Regions from separate parts of the Shewanella pealeana ATCC 700345 genome, predicted to be linked through region 1. Evidence: predicted binding sites of a transcription regulator. Region 1 holds the regulator's gene; each other region holds the start of a gene.

Region 1 (3,212 bases):
TGGCTACAGGTAATCCAGCCACCTACACCCAAATGATGGAAGATGGTCGCCCAGCGACCGCTAGCGCGAAAGAGATCCGCTACGAACTTGCGACTCGCACATTGACCTTAGTCGGTGAAGCGACCCTAGCGCAAGACGGCAGCCAAGTCACTGGTAACCGCATTAAGTACAACATTAGTCTACAACAGCTTATTGCTGAAAGTACTGGCAAGGGCGATGACAGAGTCATCACCATTATTCAGCCTGAAACCTACCAGGAAGAGAAGCCTGACACGCCAGTGAACAAGCAGGAACAGCAATGACCCAAATTACCTTAAAAGCGGCTAATCTTGCTAAAAGCTATAAAAACCGTGCCGTCGTACAAGATGTCAGTCTCACCGTAAAAACGGGGCAAATTGTGGGCCTACTCGGCCCTAACGGGGCCGGCAAAACAACAACCTTCTACATGGTGGTCGGCCTAGTACAGAGCGATAAAGGCAAGATCTTTATCGATGACGATGATCTCACCCTAGATCCTATGCACCTGCGTGCTCGTAAAGGGATTGGCTATCTGCCCCAAGAAGCCAGCATTTTTAGAAAGCTTTCGGTGCGTGACAATATCATGGCAGTGTTACAGACCCGCCATGATATCAATAACGAGCAACGTGAAGAGCAGCTCGAACATTTACTCGAAGAGTTCCACATCACTCACATTCGCGATAGCCAAGGCATGGCATTATCGGGCGGTGAACGACGTCGAGTAGAAATTGCCCGAGCATTGGCCGCTAATCCAAAGTTTATTTTATTGGATGAGCCATTTGCCGGTGTCGACCCAATTTCAGTTATCGATATCAAAAAGATTATTGAGCAACTCAAAAGCCGCGGCCTAGGTGTACTGATCACTGACCACAATGTTCGAGAAACCTTGGACGTTTGTGAACACGCTTACATCGTGAGTCACGGAAACCTCATTGCCGAAGGCACACCTGCCGAAATCTTGGACAACCAACAGGTTCGAGCAGTGTACTTAGGTGAGCAATTCAGGCTATAGTTAATTCATAGTATGGAAGCTGAAAAACTCAATATGGATTTACTTCCAAATAAAATCAAAGTGTTGAGTTTTCAAGCTACCTTCGCCAGTTCAGCGAGCTTTAACGTTTAACTACAGTGTAGGGAATAGCGGTAAAATGAAAGCGTCACTCCAGCTCAAAATGGGTCAGCAGCTCACCATGACTCCCCAGTTACAACAGGCCATTCGCCTGTTACAACTGTCTTCTTTAGAGCTGCAACAAGAGATCCAACAAGCATTAGACTCTAATCCGCTATTGGAATTAGATGAAGAGCAGTCAGACGGTGATTTAGGCGACAATGAAGACCAATCATCAAACGATGCCAATAGTGACCTCATCCAAGATAGCGCTAGCGTTGAAACCTCCGATGCCCTAACCCAAGACTCTATGCCAGATGATCTGCCAATGGACACCACTTGGGATGAAGTTTATACCGTCTCGTCAAACTCCAGCTCTGGAGTTAGCCGTGAAGACGATATGCCATTCCAAGGTGAAACCAGCGAAGGCTTATATGAACATTTAGAGTGGCAGAAAAACCTCACACCGTTTTCAGATAACGATCTTGCAATCGCCACCGCGATTATCGACGCCATTGACGAACGTGGCTACCTTACCCAAAGCTGCGACGATATTTTAGAAGCTATGGGCGATCCTGAAACCGAGCTTGATGAAGTCGAAGCGGTATTAAAGCGCATCCAGCATTTTGACCCTATTGGTGTCGCCGCGCGTAATTTGAGTGAATGCTTGCTTATCCAGCTGGCACAATATGCTGCAGAAACCCCGCATATCGACAATGCCAGATTACTGATAAAAGATTATTTAGACTTAATTGCAGGCCGCGATTTTAGGCAGTTAATGCGTAAAACCAAGCTTAAAGAAGATGAACTACGTGATGCGATAACACTTATTCAGACCCTTAATCCAAGACCAGGGCTGGCGATTGCTCGCAGCAAAGACGAGTATGTTATCCCTGACGTTTCCGTGTGCAAGAAAAAAGGTCGCTGGGTGGTTGAGCTTAATCCTGACTATATGCCTAAGATTAATGTTAACCAACATTATGCCTCTATGGCGCGTAGCACCACTAATCAGGCCGATGGTCAATTTATTCGTGGTCATCTGCAGGAAGCTAAGTGGTTTATTAAGAGTCTCGAGAGTCGTAATGACACCTTATTGAAAGTAACCAACTGTATCGTTAAATTCCAGCAAGGCTTCTTTGAGTATGGCGAAGAAGCCATGAAGCCTATGGTACTCAATGATATTGCCGAAGCAGTTGAGATGCACGAGTCGACCATTTCACGGGTGACTACCCAAAAATATATGCACACTCCAAGAGGTATTTTTGAACTAAAGTACTTCTTCTCAAGCCATGTCGGTACCGACGATGGTGGGGAGTGTTCATCGACCGCAATCAGAGCGTTTATTAAGAAGTTAGTCGCCGCAGAAAACCAGAAGAAGCCATTAAGCGATAGCAAGATGGCACAACTTTTGGCAGAACAAGGGATTAAAGTTGCTAGACGTACGATAGCAAAATATCGAGAAGCGATGCTGATCCCCCCCTCAAACCAACGTAAGAGTTTATAACTCAAAATTAGGCACTTGGAGGATCGATATATGCAAATCAACCTGACTGGACACCACGTCGAAATCACCGATTCACTGCGCGGTTATGTAGAAGATAAATTCACAAAGCTTGAACGACATTTCGATCAGATCAATAATGTGCACGTTATTTTGAATGTACAAAAGATGCAACAGATTGCCGAAGCCAAAATCCACCTTAAGAAAGGGGAAGTATTTGCCACTTCGGAACATGCGGATATGTATGCCGCAATTGACTCCCTGATCGATAAGCTCGACCGTCAGGTTATTAAACACAAAGAGAAACTAATTAAACACTAACGATGGAACTAAGTACCATCCTGCAGCCGGAATGCACTACCTGTGCCACTCCGGGCAGTAAGAAAAAGGTATTGGAGTTAATCAGTGATATTGCCGCTGTCCAGTACCCTACCCTTTCTTCACAAGAAATTTTTGAAAGTCTCTTGGCGAGAGAAAAAATGGGTAGCACGGGTATAGGTAACGGTATAGCGATTCCTCACGGAAGGCTGACAAATATAGAGCGCCCTGTTGCGGTTTTAGTTAAGTGTGAAGATCCAATCGCAT
Region 2 (3,212 bases), 360 kb from region 1:
AAAGCGAATAGGGATAGTTAAACTATAGGTCAACAGGGGAGTGGCGGGCAGACAAGGCAATAAAAAAGCCCCAAACATTACTGTTTAGGGCTTTAAGGCTAACCGCTCTAGCGGTTAGCGAGTCATCTCAGAGGATTACAAGCTGTAGTAAAGCTCGAATTCAACTGGGTGAGTTGTTTGGTTGATACGCTCAACGTCTGCAGACTTTAGTTTGATGTAAGAATCGATAAAGTCGTTAGTGAATACGTCGCCACGAGTCAGGAACTCACGGTCTGCGTCTAGACACTCAAGTGCGTTTTCTAGTGAAGTGGCAACAGTTGGGATTTCAGCCGCTTCTTCAGCAGGAAGATCGTATAGATCTTTATCCATCGCTTCACCTGGGTGGATCTTGTTTTGGATACCGTCAAGACCAGCCATTAGCATTGCAGAGAACGCTAGGTATGGGTTAGCTACTGGGTCACCAAAACGGATTTCGATACGACGACCTTTTGCACTTGGTACCACTGGGATACGGATAGAAGCAGAGCGGTTAGCTGCAGAGTATGCAAGCATCACTGGTGCTTCAAAGTGTGGTACAAGACGCTTGTATGAGTTTGTCGATGGGTTAGCAAATGCGTTAATTGCACGAGCATGCTTAATCACACCACCGATGTAGAATAGAGCTGTTTCGCTCAATCCGCCGTACTTGTCACCCGCGAATAAGTTTACGCCATCTTTGGCAAGAGACTGATGCACGTGCATACCGCTACCGTTGTCACCAACGATTGGCTTAGGCATAAATGTCGCAGTCTTGTTGTAAGCGTGAGCAACGTTATGTACTACATACTTAAGTACCTGAACTTCGTCGGCCTTAAGGGTTAGCGTGTTGAAACGAGTTGCGATTTCGTTCTGACCAGCAGTCGCCACTTCGTGGTGATGCGCTTCAACAACTTGGCCCATCTCTTCTAGTACTAAACACATAGCACTACGGATGTCTTGTGAAGAGTCAACTGGTGCTACTGGGAAGTAACCACCTTTAACGCCTGGACGGTGACCTTTGTTGCCACCTTCGTAGCTAGTGCCTGAGTTCCAAGCCGCTTCTTCAGCATCAACCTTGTAGAAACAACCAGACATGTCAGCGCCGAACTTAACGTCGTCAAATAGGAAAAATTCTGGCTCTGGACCAACCAATACTGTGTCAGCGATACCTGTAGAACGTAGGTAATCTTCAGCTTTCTTAGCGATAGAGCGTGGGTCACGGTTGTAACCTGTCATAGTGCCTGGGTTTAGAATGTCACAACGGATGTTTGCAGTTGTTTCTGCAGTGAAAGGGTCAAGTACAAAGCTTGCAGGATCAGGCATCAATACCATGTCTGATTCATTAATACCTTTCCAACCTTGGATTGAAGAACCGTCAAACATTTTACCGTCTTCGAAGAAATCAGCATCTACTTGGTGAGTTGGGATTGTAACGTGTTGCTCTTTACCTATCGTATCGGTAAAACGCAAATCAACAAATTTAACTTCTAATTCTTTTAGTTGTTGTAAAACTGATTCTGCTGACATTCTAAAGTCTCCGAGTAGGGTAAAGGGTCGTCCCTTTGTTTTATCTTTAATGTTTAGCGCTTAATGCGATTCTGGTTTTCATAAAGCGAGAGTCGTGCCAATAATTTAACTTACTGAATAATATGGAGTAGTTAATTTTATCTCTTGTTGGAGATATCATTGCCGCACCATTTTGGTGCGCTCTGTGGATCTATATGGTGCACGCGTCATATCAGTGCAATAGCGAGCTACCTTATTCGAATACACTTTGGTCTCACGCTTTTTACTGGCAAACAGAATAACTAAGGAATGGCCAATTTTATAGGGTGTAAGTCAAGGAAATAACATCGGATTTTCGATAAGTGTTATTGAGATTAAAGACAGTGTGGAATTGGACTTAATTACAGTCAATATAGGCCATGAAATCTGGCTAAGCATGGTTAAAACTAGCGAAAAATTGAATTTACCCAGGGAGTAGATACTAACTAGTGTCACACAGCTAAAGTATAAAAAAGTGAATAAAAAGCGAGCGTTAAGGCGAAAAAAAAGAATACGAAAGAGTTATTTTTAACGATTGGTTAAAAATAATCCTGTGAGATACCGCCGAGCTAGAGTAGAATGTCACGCTTTTTATTGCAACTACTATACTAGATTGGTTTTAGTCGTTGTCAGTAACCCCCCTATATTTTATACCGATGGTAAGAGGTTTAGCCGTGTTAGAGAATTTACGTAACATCGCCATTATTGCACACGTTGACCATGGTAAGACTACCTTGGTTGATAAGTTGCTGGCGCAGTCAGGAACCCTTGAGTCTCGAGGAGAAGCCACTGAGCGGGTGATGGATTCAAATGATCTTGAAAAGGAACGTGGTATCACGATTCTGGCCAAGAACACTGCCATCAAGTGGAACGATTACCGTATCAACATCGTTGATACCCCTGGTCACGCCGATTTCGGTGGTGAGGTAGAGCGTGTTCTATCTATGGTTGACTCAGTATTACTACTAGTTGACGCAGTTGATGGTCCAATGCCACAGACTCGCTTCGTGACTAAGAAAGCTTTCGCTCAAGGTCTAAAGCCAATCGTTGTTATCAACAAGATTGACCGTCCAGGCGCACGTCCAGATTGGGTTATTGACCAAGTATTTGACTTGTTCGACAACCTAGGCGCTACCGATGAGCAACTAGATTTCCCAATCGTTTATGCTTCTGCGCTAAACGGTTTTGCTACATTAGATCCAGACGAAGTTAGCGCTGACATGACGCCGCTATTCGAAACGATCGTTGAAAAAGTTTCTTCACCAGATGCTGATGCTGAAGGTGATTTCCAGATGCAAATTTCGCAAATCGACTACAACTCATACGTGGGTGTTATCGGTATTGGCCGCATCAAGCGTGGTAGTGTTAAAACTAACCAACAAGTGACTATTCTTGGCGCTGACGGCAAGAAGCGTAACGGTAAAATCGGTCAAGTATTAGGTTACATGGGCCTTGAGCGTCATGAAGTTTCTGATGCAACTGCTGGTGACATCGTTGCGATTACTGGTCTTGGCCAGTTGCTAATTTCTGACACTGTTTGTGCAACTACTAACGTAGAAGCGCTACCTCCATTGTCTGTTGATGAGCCAACACTAACCATGACTTTCCAGGTGAACACTTCTCCGTTCGCTGGTAAAGAAGGTAAGTAC
Region 3 (3,212 bases), 2.4 Mb from region 1:
CGATGTTAGTTGCCAGTTTTTCAGGATCGATTTTATAACGACCTTCAGCTATTGCCGCTTTGATTGCATCTACTTTCTTTTGATCGATTTCAGGCATGTCAGCCATCTTAGTCTGTACGTTTTGGATTTGCTGAGCCTGCGCCGTAATCGACACTGAATCAGTTTTCTGTGCGCTTTGAGCCGGCGCCGACGGTGCGGTTTGAGCCGGTGCACCTTTCGCATTCATACCCATGCCAATACGAGTATTGGCATGGGTATTTACTTGTTTAATATCAATAGCCATTTTGAGATCCAACAGTTAATAAAGAGAGTTTATTACACATGCTATCGGCAGCATGACTCAATACTTTAGGATTTTTTCATTCATACACTCTTACATTTTACATTCTTACTTCGACTTGGCCAACGCCAGTGACACGTGCATCGAGTTTTTTATGTGAATGACTATTTTTAATCCGAATTTTATCGCCAACGTTACCATCATGCAGTGCTTCACCGACGGTTTTAATCTCAAAATTTTCAGAACGTGCATATATCGATACACTGTCGCCCTTGCAAACGATACAGAGTTGATTAGCAAAAATAGGCTGTCCCGGTGCGACACGTCTTTTTAGTCTTGCACCTACAACTTGAGATATCTCCTCAAATTGCTGACCGCGAAGATTGCTCTGCTCGATATATTCGATCTCAATATCACCGCGAGCGAGCAAGTCTCCGGGGCCCATGGTCGACTTTGCCACAACGATGGGATAGAGGATATCGACTCGAACCGAGAGAAAAATCTGCCATGGGTAGCTTAAATCAGGGCTGTTACAGCTAATTCTAACGGTATTGTTACGGCGGATAGCGCGGTCACTGGCTATCTCTGCTTTAATTGGCAGGTAACAATTAGGTAAATTGACTCGGGTATCTAGACTTTGCGGAGTGATATTTATCCGAGCTTTTTCAGGAGCCTCTATTTTTTGTTCTACTGCGGCTATAGCTAATCGAGATATGGTCGATATAGAAGGAATACTGGCAGGTTCAGCTGCAAGTGCTAGAGTTGGCATCACAAGTATGATGAAAAACGAGCCAATAAAAGCTTTTATAATGAATGCAGTAGCTTGATTCGCTAGAATGCGCGTATATTTGGGGATGTGTTGGACCGCAGTCATCTCTATCCTTTTGCATCGGTGGGCGTCATTAGTTTGACTGAAATTGCTTTGTTTAACTCAGATATGCCTTAGTTAAGCAAGTAGTATGCCTAAAAAGGAAAGATGTATGGAATTGATCGGTAGAGACCTGAATTCAGTATTTATTTGCGCAGTTCTTTTAATTTTAATTAGATATAAGCCTATGAGATGTAGGTACAAGGCAAAAAATTTATGTCGACTATTCTTGAATCAGTAAACAAACGGACCCAATTGGTAGGTCAGAATCGATTGGAGTTATTGTTATTTAAACTAAATGGACGTCAACGATTCGGAATTAACGTGTTTAAAGTTAAAGAGGTATTGCAGTGTCCTCCATTAACTACTCTGCCTAAGTTGAACTCAAAAGTACGCGGTATCGCCCATGTACGTGGTATGACAATTTCGGTGATTGATTTGAGTGCTGCAACAGGTGGGCGTCCAATAGAGGATGTTAGTAACTGTTTCATTATCATCTCCGAGTATAATCGCAGCGTACAAGGCTTTTTGGTGAGTTCGGTTGAGCGTATCATCAACATGAACTGGGAAGCCATTATGCCGCCGCCTCAAGGGGCTGGGAAATACTCTTATCTTACTGCGGTGACAGAGATTGATAATGAACTAGTTGAAATTTTAGACGTTGAGAAAATTCTCGATGAGATCTCGCCTGTTAATACTGAAACCAGTAAAGAACTGAATGATGCTTTAACCCTTGATACGAATCAGCACTACCATATTATGGTTATTGATGATTCTTCGGTGGCACGTAAACAGATAATTAGGGCGTTGACTTCGCTGGATCTACAAATCGATACCGCAAAAGATGGCAAAGAGGCGTTAGAAAAGCTCAGAGCCATAGCAGTGGGATGTGAAGATGTTTCAACGGAAATTCCTTTGATTATTTCAGACATTGAGATGCCAGAGATGGACGGTTATACCTTAACGGCTGAGATCCGAGATGACCCTAAGCTTAAGAATATCAAAGTGGTATTACACACTTCACTCAGTGGCGTGTTTAATCAGGCTATGGTGCAAAAAGTCGGTGCAAATGATTTTATCGCGAAATTTAATCCCGATGAGTTAGCGGCTGCGGTGAACAAGCACTTAAGTCTTTAGTAGGGGAATTTAGCGAAGTCGGAAACATCTCTTGCTTGTGTTTCCTTTGCTGCTAAGGTATAACGCTGCGTTCGTTTTTTGGCTGTATTTAACCTTGTTGGGTCGAAGCGGTTTGTTTTATTGATATTAGGATAATAGAGTGTCAAATAAGTCTCTTGCAGAGAATGAGTACAAGCAATTTAGATTATTCCTAGAGCAGCACAGCGGTATCGTGCTGGGAGAGAACAAGCTGTATTTGGTGCGAAGCCGATTAGCGCCTCTAATGGGTAAGTATAACTTGCCCTCCTTATCAGAAGTGGTAAAGCAGTCGATGAAGCCGACAGAGCGTCAGTTGCGCACTGAGGTTATCGATGCCATGACCACAAACGAAACATTATGGTTTCGAGACCGTTATCCTTTCGAGTTGTTATCGAACACTATATTACCGACATTCAGCCGTTTAGGGCGTCCGGTAAAGATCTGGTCGGCTGCTTGTTCATCAGGGCAAGAGCCATATTCTTTGGCGATGACCATCTTAGAGCACCAACAACGTAAGCCTGGGAGTTTGCCGGGTAATGCCAGTATTTTGGCAACCGATCTGTCACCATCTATGCTAGAACGTTGTAAAGGTGCTGAGTATGATAATCTCGCTTTAGGCAGAGGCTTGTCAGACGAACGTAAGCGTCAGTTTTTTGATACTTTGCCTTCGGGTAACATGGTGGTTAAAGATAACGTTAAGCGTTTGGTTAACTTCCGAGCGCATAACTTACTCGAGAGTTATACCTTACTCGGCAAGTTCGATATTATTTTTTGCCGCAATGTATTGATCTATTTCTCTCCTGAGGCAAAGCGGAAAATACTGCGGCAATTTGCTGCCGCATTAAATCCTAACGGCATTCTGTTTCTTGGCGCATCTGAGTCTATAGCTGGCTTGTCCGATGAATTTGA
Region 4 (3,212 bases), 920 kb from region 1:
GTAGGCTGCATAGAGCCTGTCGGTACTGTGTACCAGTCGGCGATAGCACTTCTGCAAACAGACATTAAAACAATGAATAGCACAAGCTGACGATTTTCTTTCCAAAGCTGTTTCACTTTATTCATAAAGCACCTTATACCAATCAGTATAAGAAGTTGATCTACTCAGAGTGCTTTTTGGCAAACTAATTCAAGGCGAATGGACGACATAATGGTTGTTCCCTTATGAGTTCATTCAACGCAGAATTAGGCAGCCAAAAACACTCCTTACAGGCGAGTCTTAGCGGTTCTGATGCTGCGACTCTTAATAAACAAAGAGGGAGCTTAAACCTAGTTTAACTATGCTCTTCACTCGCTGCCTTGCCTCAGGACCGCTAAACTCTCGCTGAGCGATCAAATCTTTATACTGATTGGTATTCTTTAATTAGTTGGGCAGGGCACTGCTGGCGTTAGTGTACTTGGTCAGTATCATTGTCCAAATGCACTAGTCGACAGCAAGCCTTGCGCCGGGAAGCCGTTTAGCGTGATAGTCGCAATGGTTAGTGCATGCTGACTGAGCCGTTGATGTTATCTACGCTTAAATCACCAGAGCCAGATTCGATAATGCTTAGCCCTAGGGTATTGTCGACATCGATGTCGCCCGAGCCATCGTCAATCACCACATGACCATTGACGTTTTCTACGCTTAAATCGCCCGAGCCATCATCGATATGGGTATCACCGCCAATACCAGATAGGGTAATAGAACCTGAACCATCTTCTAGGGTGAGTTTGCCTGTAGTGTTGCTGATATCGATTGAGCCCGAGCCGTCTTGGATGTTGAGGTCGTTACCGCCCTTGATCCAAACATCACCAGAACCATCATCAAGTGTAATGTTTGCCGAAAGGCCATTGATCTCGATATCACCCGAGCCATCGTCGATATCTAGCATCATGCTGCTAGGTACCTGAATGGTAAGATCGATATAGGGTGAGCGCTGAAAGTTAATGCTGCTATCGAACTCTGCAACTAGTGTCGCTTTTGAGCCGCTCTGCTTAAGGCTGAGATTACTTTCTATATCACCATAGGTATAAATATCCGCAGTGACCATGATCTGCGCAAGCCCATCGACACCTTGAATCTTGAGGTCTCCTGCGCCTGTTTCAGCCACTAAGGTATCGATATCGTTAGCATCAATTTGAAGTTGTTTCTTTTGGTGGTTAAGGGGCCCCGCGTTGGCACCATTTACATTGATGATGCAGCCCGATAGTGACACGGTAATAAGTGCGGCAAGCAGAGTCGCTGTAGATTTCATGAGTAAACTTCCTTTTATTATTCTGATTGGCAGCATTTACAAGCTGCTGTCTTTTTTAATACCTATCAATAAGCAGAAAGTGTGCCAATAAGTTATCTATTTGTTTTAACTGTGTTATCTTTGGTTTGCGGTTGGTGGTAGTGGCTAATTCACTCAATAACTGCCATTAAAGTTTAATTATTAGTGAAATTACTCAAAGACTTGGCTAAAAATAATAAAGAACCTAGAAGCAGCTAGTACTCAGGCCTAGACTTTAAAATCATGTAGGGAAACAGAGATGGATTATTTATCGGTTAACCAGCAAGGATGGGATAGACGGGTACAGACCCACGTCACATCGGAATTTTATGATGTTGCAGGCTTTCTAAAAGGTAAGAGTTCGCTACAAGAAATCGAGCTGGCAGCTCTTAATGTCATGGGTAAAAGCTTGCTACATCTGCAATGCCACTTTGGGCTCGATACGCTATCTTGGGCGCGCATGGGGGCCGATGTGACCGGCGTCGATCTCTCTCCCGCGGCGATCACTCAGGCAAAGTCACTCTCTGAACAGGCAGATTTAAAAGCAGACTTTATCTGCAGCGATATCTATAGCGTGTCGGAGACGGTCGCGGCCAAATTTGATCTGGTTTTCACTTCTTATGGAGCCATTGTTTGGCTGCCGGATCTCGATAAATGGGCACAGATCATAGCGAGTAAGCTGGTGGCTGGTGGCCAGTTTTATATGGTGGAGTTTCACCCTGCTCAAGCGGTGTTTGAGGGATACAGTTATTTTCACCAAGATGTGCCAGATGTTGAAGATGAGGTGACTTATACCGAGAATGCCAATGATGACAGCAACACCTTTATGAGTTGGTCACACTCATTGTCAGATGTGATTAATGCGCTGATAAAAGCCGGGTTATCGATCGATAGTTTCGATGAGTTTGCTTTTAGTCCCTACAACTGTTTTGAGGGTTTATCTGAAGAGACAGTAGAGGTTGATTTACCTCAGGGTGAAGAGTTGCGCCAACGCTATTTTGTAGAGCAACAAGGCCAACGTTTACCGCTGACCTATACAATATCGGCGACGAAGAAAGCCTAAAAGGAACAGCGCCAATTGGCGCTGTGTTTATGATTGAGTCGTAGGACCGTTGAATTAGTAGCCTCTTAATACTGGGTACTTTAAGTATTGGTTATCGTAGTAGGGGCTACGCTGATAGAACCAGCGTAAACGTGCTTTGGGATCCGCCGCAAACTCTGGGTCTTTAAGCGCCTTATTGAACTCAGTCTGCAGAGCCGGATCATCTTCTAGCATCTGAGCGGCTAAAGGCTCCACTGCATAGTTTTCAATGTACTCGGTGCGAGTAAAGATAGGGTTGAAAAAACCCCATTGGAACAGCGAATCGGGTGATTGCGGTTCCAATAACAATATGGCCAAGTCACCTAAAGGTTGTTTGGTGTCGATGCGTACTGTACCTGTGGGGAGTTGTAGGTCGATGGCTTGGCTACTTACCTCTGCCTTTACCCGCTGACGCCCTTCATAATCGCGATTGGCAAAGCTTGGTTCTGAAAATTGATATTGTTGTAACTTAAGCTCTGTAGGTTTATCTAGCCTAGTCATACGGATACCATGCACACGTAAGCGTTCAATAACCTCTTGCCATTGTGGGGGAATGTAATATGCATCTGGGCGACTTACTTTTATATCGGCTTTGGTGCCACCAATTACTGGCAAGTTCGGGTACAGCTGTGGCAGGCCATTCCAGCGCACAATATCGTTACCACTAATAGCGCTTTGCTCTAGCGTGTAACCTATGCCTTTAAAATCCCAGCCTTGAGCTTGCTGCTCCTGTTGCCATGACAGAGTCACCCTAGGTGAGTAACGATACTTATCTTGCTGAATAGCAGATTGTAATTTAGTGCTATCGTTAGCGATGGC

The links. The regulator sigma-54, encoded in region 1, starts transcription at its own class of promoters, with help from an activator protein. The targets are predictions, from matches to a motif close to GTTGGCACGNNNNTNGNNT.
Region 2: the regulator sigma-54 is predicted to act here: its motif matches at 1,629-1,647, upstream of glnA (glutamate--ammonia ligase).
Region 3: the regulator sigma-54 is predicted to act here: its motif matches at 1,229-1,247, upstream of flgA (flagellar basal body P-ring formation chaperone FlgA).
Region 4: the regulator sigma-54 is predicted to act here: its motif matches at 1,365-1,383, upstream of SPEA_RS00715 (DUF4097 family beta strand repeat-containing protein).

The regions. Positions count from the first base shown of each region.
Region 1 covers NC_009901.1:4,405,972-4,409,183, forward strand. Annotated here, with positions in the region: gene lptA (lipopolysaccharide transport periplasmic protein LptA) at 1-302, shown strand, start outside; gene lptB (LPS export ABC transporter ATP-binding protein) at 299-1,030, shown strand; gene SPEA_RS19030 (RNA polymerase factor sigma-54) at 1,167-2,630, shown strand; gene hpf (ribosome hibernation promoting factor) at 2,661-2,948, shown strand; gene ptsN (PTS IIA-like nitrogen regulatory protein PtsN) at 2,951-3,212, shown strand, end outside.
Region 2 covers NC_009901.1:4,763,058-4,766,269, reverse strand. Annotated here, with positions in the region: gene glnA (glutamate--ammonia ligase) at 136-1,545, opposite strand; gene typA (translational GTPase TypA) at 2,238-3,212, shown strand, end outside.
Region 3 covers NC_009901.1:1,631,113-1,634,324, forward strand. Annotated here, with positions in the region: gene flgM (flagellar biosynthesis anti-sigma factor FlgM) at 1-283, opposite strand, end outside; gene flgA (flagellar basal body P-ring formation chaperone FlgA) at 381-1,154, opposite strand; gene SPEA_RS07010 (chemotaxis protein CheV) at 1,365-2,285, shown strand; gene SPEA_RS07015 (CheR family methyltransferase) at 2,425-3,212, shown strand, end outside.
Region 4 covers NC_009901.1:150,059-153,270, forward strand. Annotated here, with positions in the region: gene lepB (signal peptidase I) at 1-125, opposite strand, end outside; gene SPEA_RS00715 (DUF4097 family beta strand repeat-containing protein) at 539-1,294, opposite strand; gene SPEA_RS00720 (class I SAM-dependent methyltransferase) at 1,572-2,375, shown strand; gene SPEA_RS00725 (M14 family metallopeptidase) at 2,430-3,212, opposite strand, start outside.